DNA from 3 places in the Vallitalea sediminicola genome. Region 1 is predicted to be linked to each of the others. Evidence: riboswitches for the same ligand, from Rfam matches in the RefSeq annotation. Region 1 holds a riboswitch; each other region holds the start of a gene.

Region 1 (3,273 bases):
TTTTTCAAGGAAAAGAAAGAAGAAAGAAATAGGCTTTTCATGAGTAGACTTATCAATGGTATGTTATTGACCCATGCACTTTTTTCAGATAAACTAATTTTTGATGAACACAGGGAGTATCTTCATAAAATGTTTTTTGATTTTTTCAATGAATACTTATAGAAGTAAAATCGTTTTAATACAATGTAAAAAAATTTAATTTTTAACTGACGGTGACGTCACTTGCTATAAAAATAAGTGATATGTTTATTTACTATTAATTAATATCACTTATATATAAATATTATTAATTAAAGGAGGAAAATAAATATGAGCGAAAACAGAAAAGCATTACTAGAAATGAATATGGGTAAACTTTTTATGAAACTCGCTATACCTGGTATCATTGGAATGCTGGCAGTAGGTTTATATAATATGGTAGATGCTATATTTGTAGGACAGTTTGTAAGTGGAGCAGGAGTTGGAGCAATAACTATGGCTTATAATATTGTTCTAATCAATCAAGCTATTCTAACTTTATTTGCAACAGGAGCAATGTCTCTTTTATCAAGGGCTCTAGGTGAAAAAGATGAGGAAACTATTAATAAGTTATTTGGAAATGTAATTATAGGTGTTGCCATAATATCAGGAATACTAACAATTATAATCTGTTTATTTGCAACACCAATTCTTCAATTTCTCGGTGCAAAAGATGAAATATTAGTTCTAGGTGAAAAGTACATAAGAATTATAGCTTTAGGATTTATATTTGGTGGGGTAGGACCTGCACTTAATATGCTGATTCGTGGAGAAGGCAAGATGAAAGCTGCTATGAAGATTGTTTTCATTGGTATGATCATTAATATTATTTTAGATCCAATTTTTATTATAGTATTTGGAATGGGAATAGAAGGTGCTGCAATAGCAACTGTTATCAGCCAGATTATATATTTAATAGGTGATATTGTCTATTTCAAATCAGGAAAAAGTGTTATTAAATTAACTAAAAAAAGCATAAAGATATCAATGGATGTCATGCCGAAAATGTTGAGTGTTGGGTTCTCAGGAATGTTAATGCAAGTCATGTCTGCTATACAATTAGCTATATTACTTAGGTTGATGTCTTCTTATGGAGGAAATAACAGTATTATAGTTCTAAGTTCAGCACAACGTATTATGATGTTTGCTTTTATTCCAATGTGGGGAATAGGTCAAGGATTACAACCTATTTTAGGAGCAAATTATGGTGCTAAACAATTTGCTAGAGTAAAAGAAGCTTTTGTATCATTTACTAAAATAGCTACTTGGATATCCGGTATATTATGGCTATTGTTTATGTTATTGCCTAAATTCATACTTGGTTGGTTTATTACTGATTCAGCTTTAGTTTCAGAAGGAGTTAATAGCTTTAGAATGTATTTATGTGTATTTGTTTTATATGGACTAATGATTACATCTATTACATTATACCAAGCTCTTGGTAAAGCTGGTAAAGCGGCATTGATAGTCATGGGCAGACAAATATTGTTCTTCATCCCATTGTCTCTAATATTACCATTATTTATGAAAGAAACAGGTGTATGGTTAGCGTTACCAATTGGCGATTTCTTAACAATATCACTATCTATTGTTTTTACCATAGGTGAATTTACTGCATTGAATAAGCAGATAAAAGGTTATAATAATTCTTTTGCTAAAGAGGGCATTTGATAAGACTAAAATAATTGTAATATAAATAATTAGTTGAAATATTTGATGAATTATAGTGATATTTAAAGTTTTTATGTAAATTATAATTTTTTATTAATTAATTTTGACGAATACTGATATATAATTGACATTGAATTTTTAATATGATAGAATGAAAAAAATTAATAGAATACATATATGGTAATTATAAATATTAAAAGGGAATGCAGTGAAATTCTGCAACAGCCCCCGCTGCTGTAATAGGGACAAGTGTTTAATATGCCACTGAGAAATTGGGAAGGTAATAACATTTGGTTGAACTTAAGTCAGAAGACCTGCCAAATATGTTTAAGTATATCTTTCGGCGGGAAAGTGAGTATTATCTAAATGCATAGTATACTATGTTTTTATTGTTTTGCTTTTAAACTGCCTAATAGGCAGTTTTTTTAATGTAATCCTATTCTAAAAACATATGAAATAGAAGTTATTTCATATGTGCTAAGGAAATCATAGATTAAAAAAATAAAATTGGGAGTGATATTTAGTATGAAAACAGCAACTAGTATACCAAAGTACGATGCGAGTAAATTTATGGGGAAGACTCATGATTTTTTAGAGACTCAATTAATGTATGCAGCAATAGAACTGAATTTGTTTGGTAAATTACAGTTCCCTGTTACAATTCAAGAATTAGTTAATCAAACTGGATACAATTCAAGGAATTTAGAACTTCTTTTGAATGCATTAACCGCTATCAATTTTTTAAGAAAAGAAGGTGATAAATTCTCTAATTTACCAGAAACTAATTATTATTTAAACCCAGGTAGTAAGATGTATGTGGGAGAACATCTTCTTTATTGGAGAGATATGACAAACCTCGCAAACGTTGTAGAATTAGTTCAAGATGGTTCTAAAAAAGTGGATTTCAAAGACCAGAACGGTTCTGATTTTTTTGATTTTCGTTCCATGAATCAAGGAGCAAGAAATACAATGTATTTGGGAAGAGTTCAGAAATTTATTTCTTTAATAAATAGATATTTTGATAAAGAGGAGGAATTTAAAGTATTAGATATGGGTGGTGGTTCAGGAATCATGTCTATTGAAATTGCCAGAAATTTTCCTAACGCAAAGGGTGTAGTATTTGATCAACCTTTCGTAACAGAATTGACGCAAGAAGTTATAGAAGAATATAAAGTAGCCGAACAAATAAGTACTCAATCTGGTAATTTTGTTACGGATTCTTTTGATGACAAATACGATCTTATAATAGCTTCAGGGGTTTTAGATTTTGTCGGAGATTTGGAAAAAATGATAAGTAAATTATGCGATTCACTTAATGATGATGGTTATATTTACATAAGTACTCATGGAATTAATGAGGAATTTACAGCTCCCAAAAAGTATATTTTGGGATGGTTGTCAAGTCATTTAAATGGTTTAGATATTTTGAAACCAGATCCTATAATAAGAAAGACAATTAAAGATTCTGGACTTGAAATTATATTTAATGATGAAAGTGGACTTAATTATATGGTAAGGAAGAAAAAATATGAATGAAGGGGGAGAAAAACGTGTTATAAAAATTATCGCAATGGGAATAATTCT
Region 2 (3,273 bases), on a different contig from region 1:
TTGTAAATAATCTTAATGTATCATTAAATCTACTGTAAGGATTATTACTAACATCAACATATGCATATTCTATGTTATTGCTTTTTAGTATATCTTCCATTTCTACGTGTTGGCTTCTAGTTGAGCTTAAGATAACTAAGTCAGGTTCTAGAGATAATATTTTTTCAACACTAGGTGCGTTTACTTTTCCCACTTGTTCAATATCCTTAGCAGCTTCTGGAACATTAGTTTTACCACTTACTCTAGCAATGGCTTCTCCACCTGCTAGATACCAGATATCTAGAATAGAATTCATAAGAACAACAACTTTTTTTGGATTCTTAGTAATTGTTTGTTCATCACCTAATGGGTTCAAATATGTAATAGTTGTATCAGTATCTTCGACTATGAATTCGGGTAATGCCTGTGAATCTTCAGTTGCAGAATCTTTTTCTGAATCATCACTAGATGTAGCTGTATCTTTTTCAACATCTTTATCTTCATCAGTAGTTTTCTCAGTGTTATCTGGAGTAACAGTAGTTTTTGATGAATCCTGCTGTTTAGAACATCCACTAAATGAAGTAACGGTCAAAATAAAGATTAATAAAATGGCGATACGTTTCATGTTTTTCATTATTAAAGTCCTCCTAGAAATTCTTTTATTAAGGTATCATTGAATTTTAATCTAATAGTCTTTTAAGGAGTGATATAAATAAAAAAACCTACAACTAATCGTTGTAAGTTATATTAACAAATTAAATAAGTTTATCATATGTAAAATTATTAATTAATTAATGTAATCGTATCTTCTCACCCGAAGTTAGTTACATGGATTATTAAAGGCAGGTTTCCTGACTCGTAGTTCAATTTACTCTCTTAATCTTCCCAGTTTCCCAGTGATATATCTAAGATTTCATCCCTACTTACAGTAGCGGGGGCTGTAGAGGATTCACACCTCATTCCCTATTATCTTATAATGGTAAATTTTGTTGGTTTAACATTATAAAAGCACCTTCAAAGAACTATTAAATTTTAAAGAAATAGTATCATAGTTTTATGGTAATGTCAATGTGATATGGATAGCATTACATTATTAATGTTTCATTGACATAGGGCTTTATATGATTTATTATAAGATTAAATTAATTAACGATTAAATAGAAATATATATGTTTGAGGATAATTCTTATTAATTCTCAAAGGGAATCAGGTTAGAATCCTGAACGGTCACGCCACTGTGTAAATAATTTCCTTTTATATTAAGGAAGTTATTATAGTCAGAGTACCTATTTTAATCCTAATACACTTACGTATTATTTTGCGTAAAAACTTTGCGAGGGACAGAGGGTGTAACTATTTATTATTCATTAATAAATAATGTATATCATACTCTTATCTCGTTGTAGGTAAGAGTTTTTTATTATATATAAGGAGGCAGTTATTATGGAAAAGAAAAAAGCGATATTAGTTGTAAGTTTTGGAAGTAGTTATGAAAGTGCAAGAAGAGAACAGATAGAACCTATAGAAAAATTGATAGAGACTACATACACTGATTATAAGGTAGTACGTGCATTTACATCTAACATAATAATAAGAAAGTTAAAAGAAAAAAATATATTAATAGATACACCAAAGGAAGCATTAAAACGATTGATTGAAGAAGGTTTTGAACACATCATTGTACAACCAACCCATATAATACCAGGTTTTGAGTATGATAAGATAAAAACAATAGTTAATATAATGAATCATAATAAAAATGTACATATTACTCTTTCATGCCCTTTGCTATATCATAAAAATGATTATAAAGAAGTTATAGAAGCATTGAAAACTTATATCCCTAGTGTAGATACTAATGAAGCTGTTGTATTGCTAGGGCATGGTACTGAACATTATGCTAATACAAGCTATTATTATTTACAATATCTTCTAGAAAATGAACAGTTACCAATATTGATAGGAACTATAGAAGATGGAATTGAATCAATTATCAAGAGATTGAAAAAAGGAAAATACAGTAAAGCAGTTCTTATGCCATTTTTGGTAGTTGCAGGAGATCATGCCCACAATGATATGGCAGGAGACGAAGAAGATTCATGGAAAAATGTACTAATTGCTAATGATATAGAAGTTAGAACAATAACTAAAGGATTAGGTGGTAACCAAGCAATTAGAAAAATTTATCTTAATCACCTAAAGGAAGCAGTGAATAATCAATGATGACGGAAAAACCTAGATTAATTATATCAGCTCCAAATAGCGGAACGGGTAAAACGACTCTTACAATAGCGTTAATGGCCGCATTATGTAAAAGAGGATTAAAAGTACAACCATATAAAGTAGGACCTGATTACATAGACACGGGATTCCATGAAAGTGTAACTGGTAGACCCAGTATTAACATAGATGGATGGCTTTTGAAAGACCAGATGAACAGATATCTATTTGATAAATATAATCAAGATGCAGACATAAGTATCATTGAAGGTGTCATGGGATTATATGATGGTTATGGCAGTGAGCCTATGATTGGTAGTACAGCGCATATATCCAAGATACTGAAATCCCCTGTTATATTGGTGATGAATGTAAAGGGAATGTCAACCAGTGCTGCGGCAATAGTTCATGGAATGAAAACTTTTAGAGATATCTCGATAAAAGGCGTAATAATTAATCTTCCCATGTCAGAAAGACATTATGAAATATTAAAAGAAACTATTGAAATCAATACGGATGTTCCAGTAATAGGATATCTACCAAAACTAGATGAAGTGAAACTGGAAAGCAGACATCTAGGACTTATTCAAAGTAGTGAAATAAGGGATATGAATGCAAAGATTCATAAACTCGCAGATACTATCACTGATACTGTAGATATTGATAAGTTGATTGAGATAGCTGGGAATGCAGAACCATTAGAAGAGCCTGATAGAGTTAAAACCAATAATCAATTTGATGTACATATTGCTGTAGCAAAAGATAAAGCATTCTCATTTCATTACAATGAAAATATAGAAATATTAATAGAATTAGGAGCTCATATTCATTACTTTAGTCCTCTACGAGATAAATCATTACCTGATAAATGTGATGGGATATATCTAGCAGGTGGTTACCCTGAAGTATTTGCCAAGGAACTGTCAAATAATACTAGTCTGATGGAAGATATTAGGAAAAAAGCCGATGAAGATATTCCTATATATGCAGAGTGCGGAGGGTATATGTATCTTCATGAGACTATTACCAATCTGGAAAATGAAACATATGAAATGGTTGGAATATATAAGGGTG
Region 3 (3,273 bases), on a different contig from region 1:
AACCAAATCCACATGCAATTATAACTACTGCTATAAGTACTAATAAACTTATTATAATATTACTTTTTCTAAATATCTTCATATTATTAAACCTGCTTTACTTAGTATGTCCTTTTCTATTTATACACAGTAAGCCTATGCTAATATTTCGCATAGACTTACTTAAAGTATACTAGAATTCTAATCTCTTTACATTATTTAATAGCATCTGGATGAATTATTTTGACTAAATTAATTAATCCATCAATTATTCTTGGTCCTTGTCTAAAAAATAGATTTTCATCTGTTTCGTATAATTTTCCTTCTTTGACAGCAGTTAAATCTTTATATCCTTCTAATGATTTTAGCTTAGTTTTAACATCATTCTTATCTGAACATATAACAATCTGAGGGTCATTATCAACTATTTGTTCAATACTGTACGCCCAACCTGTAGCATCTTTCGCTATATTATCAGCTCCAGCCATATCCATTACTTCACCTAAAAAAGTATCTCCAGTAGCTGTAAAGTCTCCACCTTCTCCATACCCTACCACAAAATATGTTGTTGGTCTTTCTTCTTTTTCTATAGCTTTTTTAATTTCGGTCACTTTATCTTTCATACTAGTTACTACTTCATCTGCTTCTTCTTTTTTATTAAGAACTTCACCAAGTGTATTGATATAACCATATACACCTTCAAAACTTTCATTCCAAGAAAGTGATAAAACAGTGATACCTTGTTCTTGCAACTTAGCTACAGCATCATCTTTTACATGAGCAGATGTAACTACAACATCAGGGTTAAGATCTACTACTTTCTCAATATTAAATTCTTCTAGACCACCAATTGATTCTATATTCGCTACTTCACTAGGATAGTCACAAAAATCTGTTCTACCTATGATTTTGTCTCCTGCTCCTAGAGCAAATATTGTTTCTGTAAATTCTGGTGAAATTGAAACTACAGTTTTTGGTTCTTTTTCAATTGTTATTTCCTTACCATATTTATCTGTTATAGTTAATGGATATATATCTGATTCGCTACTAGTATCTTCTTCCTTACCAGTATTTCCATCTTCCTTATCATTACTATCCTTATCTTCATCAGTACCTTTGTCTTCGTCAGTTTTTGATGTTTCATCTTTATCTACTTGATTATCTTGTTTGTATGTATCTTCCTTTGGTGTCTTCTTACCACCACAAGCAGCCAAACTAAAAACAAGTACTGAGATTAACATTGTTGTCAGTAACAGCTTTAATATTTTTTTCATTTCTATAACCTCCATAATATCTCTTTAATAAGAAAAGTGATTAACACTCGGTATACTCATGTAGCATTTTCTATTTATAAGCAACAAAAAACTGTGCTCAGGCACAGTCAGATTACAAATAAATATGTGAATCTACACTCTCCCACCGAAAGCTGAAAACATTGTAAAAAGGCAGGTCTCCTGGCTTATGGCTTAACTTACTCTCTAGTCTTCTCAGTTTCCCAATGACATTTTAGATTTCACACCATTTACAGTAGCGGGGGCTGCAGTGGCATCTAACCACTTTCCCTTTTAACTCAACGAGTACCTTTTTATCTATTAAATTTTAGTATCTTATGTTATATATACGTAATAACAAAGATAATTTTATTATATACTTTAATATTAATATGTCAATATAAAACTAGCTATTTGAGTTTTCCATTTTTTATCTTTATATAATAATATTATTATAAACTCTGTAACAGCCAATAGTTAGATACTTTAGAAGAAAAGTGGTTTGTGATTATATTATAGATACTAGGAAGCAAAATAGTATATGTATATGTGAAGTAGTGAGGCAGGACGCCGAACCCATCTTTTTGCTCAGGACGAGCAATTAGCTGGCGTAACATATACATATACTATTTTGCAAAAACCAAGTTAGAACAAAACACTTTTCTGACTTACTTGCATTTTTTATTTTTTTATCTTGTTGAAATGCTCTACAATTTTCTTCTCATATCCTTGTTCAGTAGGATTATAATATATCTCATCAACAAGTTCATCTGGTAAATATTGCTGTTTTACATAATGATTTTCATAGTCATGAGCATATTTATACCCTGTTCCGTGACCAAGTTTTTTTGCACCACTATAATGACTATCTTTCAGATATGATGGAATTGCAGTAATCTGTATTTTCTTAACATCATCTAAAGCCTTATCAATAGCTAAGTAAGCAGCATTACTTTTGGGAGCACAAGCAACATATGTTGCTGCCTGGGATAATATTATCCTACCTTCTGGCATACCTATAAAATTAACTGCATCAGCAGCAGCCATTGCAACCTGTATTGCCATAGGATCTGCATTTCCTACATCTTCAGCAGCACAAATAACAATCCTTCTCGCTATGAATTTTGGATCTTCTCCTGCATAAATCATTCTTGCAAGATAATAGACAGCTGCATTTGGATCTGAACCTCTCATACTTTTTATGAAAGCTGATATAGTATCATAATGATTATCACCGTTTTTGTCATAGTTGATAACTCTTTTTTGTATACATTCTGATGCTACATCTATATCTATTTCAATTATACCTTCTTCATCTGGCTCAGTAGTAAGAACCCCTAGTTCAATGGCATTAAGAGCTGCTCTTGCATCTCCATTAGCTCTGTCAGACAAGAACTCTATAGCTTCTTCATTAATTCTGGCATTAAAATCTCCTAATCCTTTTTCTTTATCAGTAATAGCTCTTATTATTAATTTACGAATATCTTTGTTACCCAAAGGTTTTAATTCAAATACTCTGGACCTAGATACTAGAGCACTGTTTACTTCAAAATAAGGATTCTCTGTAGTAGCACCAATGAGTGTTACAGTACCATCTTCAACGTATGGTAAAAGAGCATCCTGCTGTGCTTTGTTGAATCTATGGATTTCATCAATAAATAGAATAGTCTTTCCTAGAGTCATTCCTAGCCTGTTTTTAGCTTCATTTACTACTTTTTCAATGTCTTTCTTTCCTGATATAGTTGCATTTAATTGAACAAATTCAGATTTTGTGGTATTTGCTATCACTTTTGCAAGAGTAGTTTTCCCTGTTCCAGGCGGTCCATAAAAAATAAGCGAACCTAATTTGTCTGCCTTTATAGCTCTATATAATAATTTACCTTCTCCTACTATGTGTTCTTGTCCAACTACTTCTTCAATAGATGTTGGTCGTAATCTAGCTGCTAATGGGGATTCAGTTTCTAGAGTTTTTTCTCTCATCATATCAAATAAATCCATATCTATCTCCTCTATCATCTATGTT

The links. Region 1 has a riboswitch for cobalamin ahead of ACX6CF_RS21270 (methyltransferase domain-containing protein). Riboswitches for the same ligand answer to the same signal wherever they lie in the genome.
Region 2: another riboswitch for cobalamin. It lies ahead of ACX6CF_RS00240 (sirohydrochlorin cobaltochelatase); the one in region 1 lies ahead of ACX6CF_RS21270 (methyltransferase domain-containing protein).
Region 3: another riboswitch for cobalamin. It lies ahead of ACX6CF_RS14450 (ABC transporter substrate-binding protein); the one in region 1 lies ahead of ACX6CF_RS21270 (methyltransferase domain-containing protein).

Annotation. Positions count from the first base shown of each region.
Region 1 is NZ_BTPT01000064.1:9,917-13,189, reverse strand. Features, by position in the region: gene ACX6CF_RS21280 (TetR/AcrR family transcriptional regulator) at 1-162, shown strand, start outside; gene ACX6CF_RS21275 (MATE family efflux transporter) at 310-1,689, shown strand; cobalamin riboswitch at 1,851-2,025, shown strand; gene ACX6CF_RS21270 (methyltransferase domain-containing protein) at 2,215-3,225, shown strand; gene ACX6CF_RS21265 (FecCD family ABC transporter permease) at 3,218-3,273, shown strand, end outside.
Region 2 is NZ_BTPT01000001.1:57,324-60,596, forward strand. Features, by position in the region: gene ACX6CF_RS00235 (ABC transporter substrate-binding protein) at 1-613, opposite strand, end outside; cobalamin riboswitch at 804-1,010, opposite strand; cobalamin riboswitch at 1,140-1,287, shown strand; gene ACX6CF_RS00240 (sirohydrochlorin cobaltochelatase) at 1,423-2,202, shown strand; gene ACX6CF_RS00245 (cobyrinate a,c-diamide synthase) at 2,199-3,273, shown strand, end outside.
Region 3 is NZ_BTPT01000031.1:82,124-85,396, reverse strand. Features, by position in the region: gene ACX6CF_RS14455 (FecCD family ABC transporter permease) at 1-82, opposite strand, end outside; gene ACX6CF_RS14450 (ABC transporter substrate-binding protein) at 195-1,253, opposite strand; cobalamin riboswitch at 1,407-1,579, opposite strand; gene ACX6CF_RS14445 (replication-associated recombination protein A) at 1,932-3,248, opposite strand.